One region of the Mesorhizobium sp. 8 genome, then DNA from elsewhere that is predicted to be linked to it. Evidence: riboswitches for the same ligand, from Rfam matches in the RefSeq annotation. Region 1 holds a riboswitch; the other holds the start of a gene.

The links. Region 1 has a riboswitch for S-adenosylmethionine ahead of metA (homoserine O-succinyltransferase). Riboswitches for the same ligand answer to the same signal wherever they lie in the genome.
Region 2: linked by a shared signal. The riboswitch ahead of FGU64_RS18680 (O-succinylhomoserine sulfhydrylase) and the one ahead of metA (homoserine O-succinyltransferase) in region 1 are both predicted to bind S-adenosylmethionine.

Annotation. Positions count from the first base shown of each region.
Region 1 covers NZ_CP040914.1:2,555,866-2,563,581, reverse strand. The annotation lists gene FGU64_RS12415 (methyltransferase domain-containing protein) at 1-65, shown strand, start outside; gene FGU64_RS12410 (ABC transporter ATP-binding protein/permease) at 62-1,876, shown strand; gene metA (homoserine O-succinyltransferase) at 1,894-2,814, opposite strand; SAM riboswitch at 2,865-2,941, opposite strand; gene hisC (histidinol-phosphate transaminase) at 3,059-4,177, shown strand; gene FGU64_RS12395 (prephenate/arogenate dehydrogenase family protein) at 4,170-5,111, shown strand; gene FGU64_RS12390 (DUF2125 domain-containing protein) at 5,212-6,213, opposite strand; gene FGU64_RS12385 (gamma-glutamylcyclotransferase) at 6,290-6,811, shown strand; gene FGU64_RS12380 (aldo/keto reductase) at 6,919-7,716, shown strand, end outside.
Region 2 covers NZ_CP040914.1:3,858,373-3,866,088, forward strand. The annotation lists gene araD1 (AraD1 family protein) at 1-88, shown strand, start outside; gene FGU64_RS18675 (2'-deoxycytidine 5'-triphosphate deaminase) at 304-1,401, opposite strand; SAM riboswitch at 1,669-1,745, shown strand; gene FGU64_RS18680 (O-succinylhomoserine sulfhydrylase) at 1,816-3,003, shown strand; gene FGU64_RS18685 (MmcQ/YjbR family DNA-binding protein) at 3,007-3,330, opposite strand; gene apaG (Co2+/Mg2+ efflux protein ApaG) at 3,457-3,849, shown strand; gene yihA (ribosome biogenesis GTP-binding protein YihA/YsxC) at 3,859-4,509, opposite strand; gene FGU64_RS18700 (CatB-related O-acetyltransferase) at 4,506-5,144, opposite strand; gene yidC (membrane protein insertase YidC) at 5,315-7,129, opposite strand; gene rnpA (ribonuclease P protein component) at 7,145-7,495, opposite strand; gene rpmH (50S ribosomal protein L34) at 7,510-7,644, opposite strand.

The DNA.
Region 1 (7,716 bases):
AGGGCGTCACCGGCCTCGGCCGTGTCGGAAACCGTTCGACGCGGCATGGAGCCGATCCCGCATGAATGCGCCCGAGACCACCGAAATCCAGGCGAGCAGCCTGTCCGACCAACTCGCGACCATGCGGCAGGCGCTGGCGGGTTCGCCCATCACCCGCAGGATCGCCTGGGCATCGGCCGCCATCCTCGCCGTCATCGTCGCCACGTCGTTCGGCCAGATTCTGCTCAACCGCTGGAACCAGCCCTTCTACGACGCCATCCAGCGGCGCGACGTGGCCGAATTCCTGCACCAGCTCGTGGTGTTCGCAGCCATCGCCGGCGGCCTGATCCTGCTCAACATCGCGCAGCAATGGCTGAACCAGCGCATCAAGCTCAGGCTGCGCGAGGTGTTGACGACCGATCTCATCGAGGAATGGATGCGGCCGAACCGTGCCTTCCGCCTGACCCATGCCGGTGCCATCGGCGTCAATCCGGACCAGCGCATGCAGCAGGATGCCGGCCATCTCTCCGACCTGACGACGGGCCTTGCCATCGGCTTCGTCCAGGCGCTGATCCTGCTCGTCTCCTTCGTCGGTGTGCTGTGGACCCTGTCGTCCGGCTTCGTCTTCCATGTCGCCGGCCATTCCATCGCCATCCCGGGCTACATGGTGTGGGCGGCCTTCCTCTATGCCGGCCTGGCGTCGCTGATCAGCTGGCTGGTCGGCCGGCCGCTGATCGAATTGAACAGCGATCGCTACACGCGCGAGGCGGAACTGCGGCACTCCATGGTGCGCGTCAACGAGCATATCGACGCCATTGCGCTTGCGGACGGCGAGGGCCAGGAAAAGAAGCGGCTCTCCCTCGACCTCGGCGCCGTGCTCACCGCCATGATGCGGATCTATACGGCGCAGATCAATCTCGCCTGGGTTACCGACACCTATGGCTGGATTACCGTGGTGGCGCCGATTCTCGTCGCCGCGCCCGTCTATTTTGCCGGCGACATCTCGTTCGGCGGGCTGATGATGGCGGTGGGCGCCTTCAACCAGGTGCATTCCTCGCTGAAATGGTTCGTCAACAACATCGGCGCCATCGCCGATTGGCGCGCGACGCTGATGCGCGTGGCCGACTTCCGGCTGGCGCTGACGGAGACGGACACGCTGCACGGCGCCGAAGGCCATATCGAGCTTGCCGAGAACGCCGACGGGTCGATGAGCTTCGAGGGGTTGGAGATCAAGTCGCCCGACGGCTGCACGCGGCTGACCGAGGATCATGTGCGCATCAAGCCGGGCGAGCATGTGTTGGTGAGCGGCGATCCGGGCACCGGCAAGACGCTGTTCTTCCGCGCGCTCGCCGGGCTGTGGCCATGGGGCAGCGGACGCATCGGCATGCCGAAGGGGGAGACGCCGGTGTTCATTCCGCGCACGCCCTATTTCCCGCCGGCGCCGCTGCGCGAGGTGCTCGTGCGTTCGAGCGACGAGGCCCGCAAGGACGACGCGGCCCTCAAGGCGGCTCTCGCCGAGATGGGGCTGGACCATCTTGCCGGCTCGCTCGACCGTTCGGCACGTTGGGAGCACGAGTTGAACGACGACGAGCAGCGGCTTCTGGCCTTCGCGCGGCTGGGACTGGAAAAGCCGCGCTGGATCGTCATCGACGAGGCGCTGGATACGTTCGACGGCGCGACGGTGAAGCGCATTCTCGCCATGCTGGAAAAGCGGCTTCCGGAGGCTGCCGTCGTCAACATCGGCCGCGGCCTTCACAACCACGCTTTTTTCCCGCGCGCACTCGACATCGTCAAGCGCGAGGGCGGCGAGCCGCTGCGGCCGCCGCGCATGCGCGCCGGCGCCATCGAGCCGCCGCCCGCTACGCCCAAGCGCAAGAAGGCGGCATCATCGGTCTGACGGCTGTTCGCCTGTCGTCAGCCCTGCCCGACGTTCTCGATGTCGTACGGCGTCGTCTGGTAGACCTGGTTGATCCAGTTGCCGAACAGAAGATGCGCGTGCGAGCGCCAGCGGTTGAGCGGCGGCTTCGACGGATCGTTGCCGGGATAATATTCATGCGGCACCTCGATGGCGGTGCCGGCGGCCACGTCGCGGTCGTATTCCTCCTTCAGCGAGGTGGAATCGTATTCGATATGGTTGAACATGTAGAGCCGGTTGCCGGCCTTTTCCGACAAAAGGCAGGGACCGGTCCTGTCCGATTCCATCAGCAGTTCCAGTCCGGTATCGGGCTTGATGTCGGCGCTGCGCACCTCCGTCCAGCGCGAGACGGGAATGGCGAAGTCGTCCGAAAAGCCGGCGAGATAGGGCGAGGCGGGCGCGTTGTTCCTGTGGCGGAAGACGCCGAACGCCTTCTTGTCCAGCGTGTATTTCGGCACCTCGTGGAAATGCCACGCCGCCGCCATCGCGCCCCAGCAGATGAAGAAGGAGGAATGGACGTTCGTCCCCGTCCAGTCGAGAATGCGGGTCAACTCGTTCCAGTAGTTCACCTCCTCGAACGCCAGCAGTTCGATGGGTGCGCCGGTGACGATGAAGCCGTCGAACTTGCGATCCCGCACCTCCTCCCAGGTCTGGTAGAAGGCGATCAGGTGTTCTTCCGAGGTGTTCTTGGCCTTGTGGTTGCCGACGCGCACCAGCGTCAGTTCCACCTGCAGCGGCGTGGCGCCCATCAGCCTGGCGAACTGCGTTTCGGTGCGAATCTTGTTGGGCATCAAGTTGAGCAAGCCGATCTGCAAGGGGCGGATGTCCTGTCGTCGCGCCGTCTTCTCGTCCATGATGGACACGCCTTCGCGGGCAAGCACTTCGCGGGCGGGAAGCTGATCGGGGATCTTGATTGGCATGGGACACTCCAACAAAAAGACCGGCGGCGAAATCGCGACCGGCCCCATGGGTTTTTGCCCTCACGGTCCTTTAGCGACTTCTTTAACGTGGCTGCAAGCCGACCGGCAAATCACCACGACGTTCGAAACCGTATCTATGCCTGCGGCGCGGCGTCGTCAACGGGCGCGATTTGGCCCAGCCGCCACCTCTCGACAGCGGCGGCGGCGGCCTGTATTCCCGCAGCGGCTTCCACGGATTTCCGACATGACCAAGGCTGAGCATCAGGCACGTCCAACCCCGCGCGCGGGCATCATGGACATCGAGGCCTATGTGCCGGGCAAGAGCACCGCGCCCGCCGGCGTGAAGCTTTTCAAGCTGTCCTCGAACGAAAACCCGCTCGGCCCCTCGCCCAAGGCGATCGAGGCCGCGCGCGCGGTCGCCGGTCGGCTCGACATCTATCCCGACGGCTCGGCCAGGCGGTTGCGCGAGGCGATCGGCGAGGTGCATGGGCTCAATCCGGCGAACATTGTCTGCTCCAACGGTTCGGACGAAATCCTCGGCCTGCTGACGCAGATCTACCTGTCGCCCGGCGACGAAGCGATTTTCACCGAACACGCCTTCATGGTCTACAAGATCTATGTGCAGGCAGCAGGCGCGAAGCCCGTGGTGGTGAAGGAGACCAACGAGCGGGCCGACGTCGACGCCATGTTGGCGGCGGTGACGCCACGCACGAAGATCGTCTTCCTCGCCAACCCCAACAATCCGACCGGCACCTACCTGCCGTTCGACGAGGTGCGCAGGCTCCATGCCGGCTTGCCGGCAAACGTGCTTTTGATCCTCGACGCCGCTTATGCCGAATATGTCCGGCGCAACGACTACGAGGCGGGAATCGAGCTGGTCGGCTCCAGCGAGAACGTGGTGATGACGCGCACCTTCTCCAAGATCGGCCTCGGCGGTGCGCGGCTGGGCTGGATGTACGGGCCGGCGGCAATCGTCGACGCCGTGAACCGGGTGCGCGGGCCGTTCAACGTGAACGCCACCGCGATCGAGGCCGGCATCGCCTCCATCCGCGATCACGAGCATATTGCACGCAGCGTCGCCCACAACGAGCAGTGGCTCGCCTGGCTCACCGAAGAATTCACCGGGCTGGGGCTGCGCGTGACGCCCAGCGTCGGTAATTTTCTCCTCGTCCATTTCCCCGAAGCCGAAAAGCACTCGGCGGCGAAGGCCGACGATTATCTCACGGCACGCGGCTATATATTGCGGCGCGTTGCCGGCTACGGTTTTCCCAACGCGCTGCGCATGACGGTCGGAACCGAAGAAGCCAATCGCGGCGTCGTCGCCGCACTCTCCGAATTCCTGAAAAGCCAGAACAATGCCTGAACCCCTGTTTGAAAAGATCGCGCTGGTCGGCATCGGCCTGATCGGCTCGTCGCTGGCGCGCGTCATCCACCGCGAGAACCTTGCCCGCCATATCGCCATCGCCACGCGCAGTCCTTCGACGCTGAAGCGGGCCGAGGAACTCGGCCTCGGCGACAGCTATTCGACTGATCTTAGAGAGGCCGTGCGCGACGCTGATCTCGTCATCGTCTCGGTGCCGGTCGGGTCCTCGGCCGAGGTCGCAGAAGAAATCGCGCCGGCGCTGAAGAAGGGGGCGATCCTCACCGACGTCGGCTCGACCAAGGCCTCGGTGATCGCGCAGATGCAGCCTTTCGTGCCGGAAGGCGTGCATTTCATCCCCGGTCATCCGCTGGCCGGCACGGAAAAGTCCGGCCCGGACGCCGGCTTTGCCGAACTGTTCGAGAACCGCTGGTGCATCTTCACGCCGCTGCCCGGCACCGATCCGGCCGCATTGGAAAAACTCTCGGAATTCTGGCGCCGTTGCGGCTCCAACATCGACACGATGGACGCCGAACACCATGACATGGTGCTGGCGATCGTCTCGCACCTGCCGCACATTATCGCCTACAACATCGTCGGCACCGCCGACGACCTGGAATCGGTGGCCAAGGGCGAGGTCATCAAATACGCGGCCTCCGGTTTCCGCGACTTCACCCGCCTTGCCGCCTCCGACCCGACGATGTGGCGCGACGTTTGCCTGCACAACAAGGACGCGATCCTGGAAATGCTGGCGCGTTTCTCCGAGGATCTCGCCTCGCTGCAGCGGGCGATCCGCTGGGGCGACGGGGAGAAGCTGTTCGACCTGTTCACCCGCACGCGCGGCATCCGTCGCTCGATCATCGAGGCCGGCCAGGAAACGGCTGCGCCGGACTTCGGGCGGCACGGTGTGGAGCAGGGGAAGGCAACAGGGGAATAAGGCAGTAGGGCAGTAGGGCAGTAGGGCAGTAGGGCAGTAGGGCAGTAGGGCAGTAGGTATTGGACTTCCTACTGCCGTACCGCCTTATTGCCCTACTGCCCTACTCCCCTATCGCCCCGATCTTCCCCAATGGAATGAACCCCAGCGACGCCTTGCCCTTGGCGATAACCAGCGGCATCGACGGGGAGGAGCCCAGCATGGCAAGGGCTGCGAAGCCCTGCTCGATCTGGCGTTTCTGCTCCGGGATGATGCCGGCAAGCACGGTCGCTACCGCCTTCGGGTTGGTGAGTTTGATGTTCAGCCTGGCGTCGATCAGCCCATCTGCGTCGACAGAGAGAGGACCGGAGAGCGACACCCTCGCCTCGCCGGAGGAAAGCTCGAGGTTGGCGATCTCGATCGACTGGCCGCGCAGGCTTTTCGTGCCTGCCTGCAGCATCGCGACGCCGTTCTTCAGCGTCGCTTCGCCGGCGGCGTCGAAGGGCGGCACCATGCGGCCGCCGATGGCCTCGGCATCGATCTCGACGTCACCGAAACTACCCCTGGCGACGAGATCTTCGCCGCTCGGCCGCAGTTCGGTGTCGGCCTTGCCGGCGCTGAACAGCGAGACCGGGTCGCCGTCTTCCGGATCGGTCTGGCCCGACAGGCCCTCGGCGGTCAGGCTCAGGCTGGCCGGCGTCGGCCAGGACAGGCCGGCGTCGGCCCGCAGGTGATCCCAGTCGATCCACAGCGGTGGCATGCCGGGAGCGGTGGTCCTGAGCGGCCCGCGAAATTCCGCCGATGGCGAGAATGGCCGCAGGATCGTCGCCACCGCGTCCAGCTTGCCGCTGGAAGCGGCGACGGCGCGGGCGTCATCCTCATAGGCGAGACTGTCGCAGGAAACGGCGAAGCGCAGCGGATAGCCGCTGACCGTGAGGTTGGCGCAGTCGGCGTCGATCCCCTTACCGTTCAGCGTGGCGATGGTCTGGGCGGCCTGGCCGCGGACCCTGTCGGCCAGCCAGAACCAGCCGGCGCTGTAGAGGCCGAACGCCATCAGCAGCGCCAGAACCAGCCAGAGCAGGCCGCGACGGCGTGTCTTCGGCGGGGATTGTTCACTTGACGTCATGCTGCCGCTCTCGTTAACGCGGGGAGTGCCGGCGGTTCCGCACGGCGTTCCCTTCCTTGCATACAGGCTTGGCGATATGGGCGATTTTTGGGTTTTTGGCTATGGCTCGCTGATCTGGCGGCCGGGGTTCGAGCATGTCGAGGCGCGCCGGGCGCGGCTTTACGGCTATCGTCGCTCGCTCTGCATCTATTCCTTCGTCCATCGCGGCACGCGCGAGCGGCCGGGGCTGGTGCTGGGGCTGGATCGTGGCGGTTCCTGCGTCGGGCTTGCCTTCCGCGTGCGGGGCGAGCGGCACGACGAGGTGATCGACTATCTGCGCGCGCGAGAACTCGTTACCAACGTCTATCTGGAACGCATGGTGGCGGTGCGGCTGGAAACAGGCGAGACGGTGCCGGCGGTGACCTATGTCGCCGACCGTGCGCATGAACAGTATGCCGGCGCGCTGGACGAGGACAGGGCGGCGGCGGCGGTGCAGGGCGCATCCGGCCAGTCCGGCCGCAACGAAGATTATCTTTCCAGTACGCTGGAGCACCTGGAATCGCTCGGCATCCGCGACCGCTGGCTGGAGGGCGTGGCGCGGCGGCTCGCGCCATCGTGAAACGGCGATCCGGGCAAAACGGAACGTCTTTGCTTGGACTGGGTGGCGGCAGGCAATAGGGTCGGCGGGCAACCAGTCGATTCGATGGACGAACACGGAGAAATATCTTGCAGAAGCGCCGGCTCGGTCGAACAGACCTCGAAATCGCCCCTCTCGTCTTCGGCGGCAACGTGTTCGGCTGGACGGCCGATGAAAGGACATCCTTTTCCCTGCTCGACCGCTTCGTCGAGGCCGGCTTCAACGCCGTCGACACGGCCGACGCCTATTCGCGCTGGGTGCCGGGTAACAAGGGCGGCGAATCGGAAACCATCATCGGCAAGTGGATGAAGGCGCGGGGTAACCGCGAGCGCGTCGTCGTCATCACCAAGGTCGGCTCGGACATGGGGCAGGGCAAGAAGGACCTGTCCGCCGCCCATATCGAGAAGGCCGTCGAGGATTCGCTGAAGCGGCTGCAGATCGACGCCATCGACCTTTACCTGTCGCACTGGCCGGATCCGACGACGCCGCATGAGGAAACGCTGGGCGCCTACCAGAAACTGATCAAGGCCGGCAAGGTGCGAAACATCGGCGCCTCGAACCTTGATGCCGGACAGTTGCGTGCGGCCCTCGACATCGCCCGGCTGCGCGACCTGCCGCGCTACGAAGTGTTGCAGCCGGAATACAATCTCTACGACCGCGCTTCTTACGAGGGGCCGCTGGCCGATCTTTGCGCGGCCGAAGGGCTCGGCGTCATCACCTATTACAGCCTGGCCAGCGGCTTCTTGTCGGGCAAGTACCGTTCGATCGCCGATCTCGGCAAGAGCGCACGCGGCGGCGGGGTGAAGAAATATCTCGACAAGCGAGGCCTGCGCATCCTCGATGCGCTGGATGCGGTGGCGGCCCGGCACAAGGCCAAACCGGCGGAG
Region 2 (7,716 bases), 1.3 Mb from region 1:
CGAGATCGAGGCGACCGATTTCGGCCTGCCGCTGCGCAACGCGCTGGAGATCGAGGCGCCGGTGAAGGTGGCGGTGAGGGCGCTGTAGCAAGCTTGGCGGGCGTCGACAGGCAGGCAATCGCGGAGGGCGCAGACCCCCACCCCTAACCCCTCCCCGCAAGGGGGAGGGGAACCTTGCGTCGGAGCCGCAATTCGCCAACGTAGATAATTTCGCGGAGACGGTGCTGTCCGCGTCTCCCTCCCCCTTGCGGGGAGGGGACAGGGGGTGGGGGCGCCCGTCAATATCCGTCGAAATTGCCGGTATCACCGCCCCGGCGGGCGGAAATGCTTCGACAGCTTCAGGCCCTGCGCCTGGTAGTTGGAGCCGAGGTCGGTGCCGTAGAGCGCCTTCGGTCGTTCCAGCATGTGCTCGTAGACGAGGCGGCCGACGATCTGGCCGTGCTCGAGGATGAAGGGCACTTCGTGGCTGCGTACCTCCAGCACGGCGCGGCTGCCGGTGCCGCCGGCGGCGGAATGGCCGAAACCGGGATCGAAGAAGCCGGCATAGTGGACGCGGAATTCGCCGACCAGAGGATCGAATGGCGTCATCTCGGCGGCGAACAGCGGCGGCACATGCACCGCCTCGCGGCTGACGAGGATGTAGAACTCGTCCGGGTCGAGCACCAGTTCGCCGGCCTTGTTGCGGGTGAGCGGCTCCCAGAAGTCGGCGACGTCGTGCGCGGCGCGCCTGTCGACGTCGACCAGTCCGGTGTGGTGCTTGCCGCGATAGCCGACCAGCCCGCTGGCGTCGCCGGCAAGGTCGATGGAAAGCGCGATGCCGCCGCCCGAAATGTCCGGCGGCTCGGTGGCAACCAGCGTCTGTGCCCTGTGCAACGCCTGCAACTCGTCTTCCGACAGCACGGCATGGCCGGTGCGGAAGCGGATTTGCGACAGGCGCGAGCCGGCGCGCACGACGATCGGAAACGTCCGCGGGCTGACTTCGAGATAGAGCGGACCGTGATAGCCGGCGGCGATCTTGTCGAACTCGTGGCCGTGGTCGGTCATGACGCGGGTGAAGATGTCGAGCCGGCCGGTCGAGCTTTTCGGATTGGCCGAGGCCGAGACATGGTCGGGCAGGGAAAGGCTCTCCATCAGCGGCACGATGTAGACGCAGCCCGTCTCCAGCACGGCGCCTTCCGTCAGGTCGATCTCGTGCAGCTTCAGCCGTTCCAGCTTGGCGTCGACCGTGCTGCCGGGGCCGGGCAGGAAGGACGCGCGTGCCCGGTACGCCTTGGCGCCGAGCCTGAGGTCGAGGCTCGCCGGCTGGATCTGGTCGGCGTCGAGCGGCCGGGGGGCGGCGAGCGCGCCGGAGGAAAACAGCGCCGCTATGTCCTGATCGGGAAGAATACCGGTCTTGCGCAATGATTGCTCCGTCGGTGCGATGCTCGTTGTGCGTCCTTCGAGGCTCGCTTCGCTCGCACCTCAGGATGAGGGAGGCTGGTGCCTTCATCCTCATCCTCAGGTACGGGCATAGCATTTCCGCCGGCGTCGTTTTCCGCCGAGCGTGTCGACTTCCCTCATCCTGAGGTGCGAGCGAAGCGAGCCTCGAAGGACGCACCAAAGGAATACCAGCCGCACAAGGCATAGTGAAACCATCGATTGACGCAAGCGCGGGCTGGGTCTAAAGGGGCTTTATCCCGTGGTGATTTGCCGGTCGGCTTGCAGCCACGTTAAACAAGTCGCTAAAGGACCGTCGGCACAAGAGCCCATGGCACCGGTTGCGACTTTCGCGGCCGGTTTTTTTGTGTCGGTGCCGATTTTGGCTGGTGAAGGACCATGACGAACAACAAGCGCAACTGGAAGCCCGCAACCCAACTCGTGCACGAAGGCACGCTGCGATCGGGCTTCGGCGAAATGTCGGAAGCCCTGTTCCTGACACAGGGCTATCTCTACGCCACCGCCGAGCAGGCCGAGGCCCGCTTCAAGGGCGAGGAACCCGGCTTCATCTATTCGCGCTACGCCAACCCGACGGTCGACATGTTCGAGAAGCGCATGTGTGCGCTGGAAGGCGCGGAAGACGCGCGCGCCACGGCGTCGGGCATGGCGGCTGTCGCTGCGGCGGTGCTGTGCGGCTTGCGGGCCGGCGACCATATCGTGGCGGCACGCGCCCTGTTCGGCTCCTGCCGCTGGGTGGTCGAGACGCTGGCGCCGCGCTACGGCATCGAATGCAGCATCGTCGACGGCACCGACATCGCCAACTGGGAAAAGGCGGTGAGGAAGAACACAAAACTGTTCTTCCTCGAAAGCCCGACCAACCCGACGCTGGAAGTGGCCGATATCGCCGCTGTCGCCAAGCTCGCCAATTCCACCGGTGCGCGGCTGGTGGTCGACAATGTGTTTGCCACGCCTCTGTTCCAGAAGCCGCTCGAACTCGGCGCCCATGTCGTCGTCTATTCGGCCACCAAGCACATAGACGGGCAGGGGCGTTGTCTGGGCGGCATCGTGCTGTCGGACAAGAAGTGGATCGACGAGAACCTGCACGACTATTTCCGCCACACCGGCCCCAGCCTGTCGCCCTTCAACGCCTGGACGCTGCTGAAGGGGTTGGAAACCCTGCCGATCCGCGTGCGCCAGCAGACGGAGTCGGCCGGCAAGATCGCCGACGTGCTGGCCGGTCATTCCAGGGTGGCGCGCGTCATCTATCCCGGCCGCGCCGACCACCCGCAGGCCGACATTGTGAAGAAGCAGATGAAGGGCGGCTCGACGCTGATCTGCCTCGACGTCAAGGGCGGCAAGGCGGCGGCGTTTGCCTTCCAGAACGCGCTCGACATCATCCTCATCACCAACAATCTCGGCGACGCCAAGAGCCTGATCACCCATCCGGCGACGACCACGCACAAGAACCTCACCGACGAGGCGCGCGCCGAACTCGGCATCGGGCCGGGCACGCTGAGGCTCTCCATCGGGCTGGAGGATGCCGACGACCTGATCGAGGATATCGCCCAGGCGCTCGACCGGACCTGACCGTCAAGGCAGGGATTTCGGCGCCGCGTTGCGCCATGCCATCTGCATGGCGTGGCCGAGCGTCGCCGCATCGATCCTGTCCAGCGCCACCAGCGTCCAGCCTTTCAGGCCCCATGAGCCGGCAACCGGCACGAACAGGCCCGCCGCCGTTTCCTTGAACAACTGCTGCTGGTCGGGCGTCAGCTTCAGGACCGCCCGGCCGTCCTTCTCGCGCCACGTCGCGAAGATCCTGCCGCGCACGCGAAAATCGGTGACGTCGAAATGGCCGCTTTGCTCGGCCTCGGGAAGGCCGAGCGCCATGGCGCGAAAGTCTTCTGCACTGGCCATACCGGTCCCCGCAGCCATCGTGCATCGGTAGTGCGCGCGATCGCGCGCCGTCACCCATCCTTGCGGACATATTGACCACGGCCCCGCCGGGTCCACAATACGGACGGTCAGAGTCGGGAGAATGTCATGTATCGCGCCGTCACCCGCAACATCGAAGTCGAGGTGGAGCCCTTCTACATGGAGGATCGCTCCGATCCCGATACCGGCCGCTATGTCTGGGGCTATCGCATCACCATCGAGAACCGGTCCGAGGAGTTCGTCCAGCTCCTGACGCGCTATTGGCACATCACCGACGCGGAAGGGCGGGTGGAGGAAGTGCGCGGGCCGGGCGTCGTCGGCGAGCAGCCGGAACTCAACCCCGGCGACAGCTTCCAGTACACGTCCGGCTGTCCGCTTTCGACGCCGTCCGGCATCATGGTCGGCCACTACACCATGCGCAATGCACAGGGCGACCTGTTCGACATCGCCGTGCCCGCCTTCTCGCTCGACCTGCCGAACACGATGCGGACGGTCAACTGACCGCCGATCTTATTGGCTCGCTGCCAGCGCGATGGCCGCGCGCAGGTCCTCGATGCCGCCGCCCTTTTCCGACGATGTCGCCAGGACGGCGGGAAAGGCCGCCGGGCGCCGGCGGATCTTTTCAAGCGTCTCGTCGATCAGGCGGGGGACGCCGGCGGCCTTGATCTTGTCGGTCTTGGTCAGCACGATCTGGTAGGAGACCGCGGCCTTGTCGAGCAGCGACAGCACCTCCTCGTCGTTCGTCTTGATGCCGTGGCGGGCGTCGATCAGCACATAGACGCGCTTCAGCGTCGAACGTCCGCGCAGGTAGTCGAACACCAGTTTCGTCCAGCGGTCCACCTGGTCCTTCGGCGCCTGCGCGTAGCCGTAGCCCGGCATGTCGACCAGCGCGATCGGCGGCAGGTCGGCGCCTTCGCCGGAATAGCCGTCCGGCACGAAATAGTTCAGCTCCTGCGTCCGGCCCGGCGTGTTCGAGGTGCGCGCCAGCCCCTTCTGGCCGGTCAGCGCGTTGATGAGCGAGGATTTGCCGACATTGGAGCGGCCGGCGAAGGCGATTTCCGGCGGCCCTTCCGGCGGCAGGAATTTCATCGCCGGCACGCCGCGGATGAAGATCCACGGCCGCTCGAAGGCCTCGGGTGCGATTGTCGTCGGCGCGTTCAAGATGCCGCCTCCAGTGCTTCGATGTCGGCGCCACGGATGGCGGCGAGGTTGCGGCCTATCTTCTCGGCCGGCCAGTCCCACCACGCCGCTTCAAGGAGGCGCGCGACGGTTCGCTGGTCGAAGCGCATCTTCACCACCTTGGCCGGATTGCCGGCGACGATTGCATAGGGCGGCACGTCGTGCGTGACCACCGACTTGGCCGCCACGATGGCGCCGTGACCGATCGAGATGCCCGGCATCACGATCGCCTCCATGCCGATCCAGACATCGTTGCCGATCACCGTGTCGCCGCGGTTCTCCTGCTGCCACGTGGCGACGTCGAAGCCTTCCTCCCAGCCGTGGCCGAAGATGTTGAAGGGATAGGTGGAGAAGCCGGACATGGCGTGGTTGGCGCCGTTCATGATGAAGCGCGCGCCCTCGGCGATGGCGCAGAACTTGCCGATCACCAACCGGTCGCCGATGAACGGATAATGGTGCAGCACGCATTTCTCGACGAATTTGTCCGGCCCGTCGGGATCGTCATAATAGGTGTAGTCGCCGATCTCGACGTTCTCAGCCTCGACCAGCGGCTTCAGGAAGCCGACGCGCGGATGCATGGCGATGGGATGCTTGATGTCGGGATTGGGTCCGGTCATCGACAGGCCTCTGCGAAAGTGCGTCCTTCGAGGCTCGCTTCGCTCGCACCTCAGGATGAGGAAGGTTAGCTCCTGCCTCTCAACAGAGGTCAGTGCAATCGGTCCTCATCCTGAGGTGCGAGCGAAGCGAGCCTCGAAGGACGCACCCTAGCTGAAATGCGGCGAAGTTTTCACTCCGCCGGCGACGGTTTCTTCTTGAACATGCCCGCCAGGTTGTCCCAAAGCTCGATCTTGACGCCCTGGCGCTTCATGATGACGCCCTGCTGGATGATCGACAGCGTGTTGTTCCAGGCCCAGTAGATGACCAGTCCGGCGGGGAAGCCGGCCATCATGAAGGTGAACACCACAGGCATCCAGGTGAAGATCATCGCCTGCGTCGGGTCCGGCGGTGCCGGGTTCATGCGCATCTGCAGGAACATGGTGATGCCCATCACCACCGCCCAGACGCCGAGATGCGGCAGGAAGGCGGGGGCCGCGAAGGGCAGCAGTCCGAACAGGTTGAAGATCGACGTCGGGTCGGGCGCGGCGAGATCGTGGATCCAGCCGAAGAACGGCGCATGGCGCATCTCGATGGTGATGTAGAGCACCTTGTAGAGCGCGAAGAACACCGGGATCTGCAGCGCCACCGGCCAGCACCCGGCGATCGGGTTGATCTTCTCGGTCTTGTAGAGCTCCATCATGGCCTTCTGCTGGGCCATCTTGTCGTCCGCGTACTTCTCGCGGATCTCGACCATCTTGGGCTGCACCTTCTTCATGTTCGCCATCGACTTGTAGGACTTGTTGGCGAGCGGGAAGAACACCGCCTTCACCAGCACGGTGGTGGCGATGATGGCGAGGCCGAAATTGCCGAAGAACTTGTAGAGCGTGTCGATCAGCCAGAACATCGGCTTGGTGATGAAATAGAACCAGCCCCAGTCGATCAGCAGGTCGAACTGGCGGATGTGGCGGTCCTTTTCGTAGGTGTTGACGGTGGAAACCTCCTTGGCGCCGGCGAAAACCAGCGTCTGCAAGGTGGCCGACTGGCCTGGCGCGAGCGCGATCTGGTCGGACAGGTAGTCCGACTGGTAGCGTGTGCGGCCGTCGTCGAAGAAGCCGAAGCGCGGCTGGAAGGGCTGCTTCGTCGACGGCACCAGCGTCACGGCCCAGTATTTGTCGGTGATGCCGAGCCAGCCGTCGGTGGATTTGCCCGGCGTGACCTGCTTGTCCTTCTCGATCGCGGCGTATTTGATCTCCTGCAGCCCTTCCGAGCCGGTGACGCCGATCAGGCCTTCATGCAGCACGTAGGTGCTGCGGTCGTCGGGTTTCTCGTAGCGCGTCACGCGGCCGTAGTTGGCGAGCGAGACCGGGGCGCTTCCGCCGTTGCTCACCGTATCGTCGACCGTGAACATGTACTCCTGGTCGACCGAAATGGTGCGCTTGAAGGTCACGCCCTTGTCGTTGGTGTAGGTCAGCGTCACCGGCGTCGTTGGCGTCAGCTTGGCGTTGTCGTCCACGGTCCACACCGTGTCCGGTCCCGGCAGCGTGCCGGCCTCGGGCGTGCCCGAAAAACCGATCTCGGCGAAATAGCCGTCCTTCAGCGTGTATGGGTTGAGCAGTTCGATCTCGGGCGAATTGGGGTCGATCGTCTCGCGGTAATGCTTGAGCTTGAGGTCGTCGAGGCGCGCGCCGGTCAGGTTGATCGAACCTTGCAGGCTGGGCGTATCGATGGTGACGCGGCCGGTCTGCGCCAGCGCCTGCTCGCGGGTGAGCGTGGCGGCGGCGCCGGCGCCGGGCGCATTCGGGATCGCGCCCGGCTGGGCCGGCGTCTCGGTTCCGGCCGCGGGGGCCGTGCCCTCGGCGGCCTTCTTGTCCTGGTCGCGCGCCGCCTCGATCTGGGCGGCCTCGCGCTGCTTCTCGATGCGCGGGTTCATGTAGAACACCTGCCACAAGGTCAGGATCAGCACCGACAGCGCGATGGTGATGAAGAAGTTGCGGTTTTTTTCCATCGAGAACCCTGGTCCCTATTTTCCGCCGATCCTGCGGGAAAGTTCGGCCCTGATGAGGCCGAAGGGGGCGTCGAGCGCTTCCGCGCGCCCGACGATCACATAGTCATTGCCGGGCGCCATGTCAGCGGCGGCGGCAGTCCGCACCGCTTCTTTCAGGCGCCGGCGGATGCGGTTTCGCACGACCGCGTTGCCGACTTTGGTCGTCACGGTATAGCCGACGCGCGGCGGCTCGCTGTCGCCGCGCTGCAGGACTTCCATGAGGAAAAGCCGCCCGCGGCGCTTTTCACCACGCCGGACGGCCAGGAATTGCGCGCGCTTCAGCAGCCGTTCGGGGCCTCGCCCGATGGGCTTGCCGGGAGCGGGCAACGGATATCTGCCGGTCAGGCGCTGAGACGCTTGCGGCCACGGTTGCGGCGGGCGGCGATGACGCCCCGGCCGCCCTTGGTGGCCATGCGGGCGCGGAAACCGTGCCGGCGCTTGCGGACGAGCTTGGAGGGTTGGTAGGTACGCTTCATTTGTTTAAATACCGCGGAGTGCGGCCCTTCTTGGTTCTGCCACGTCTGTAACAGGAGCTGTGCCCGGCCTGC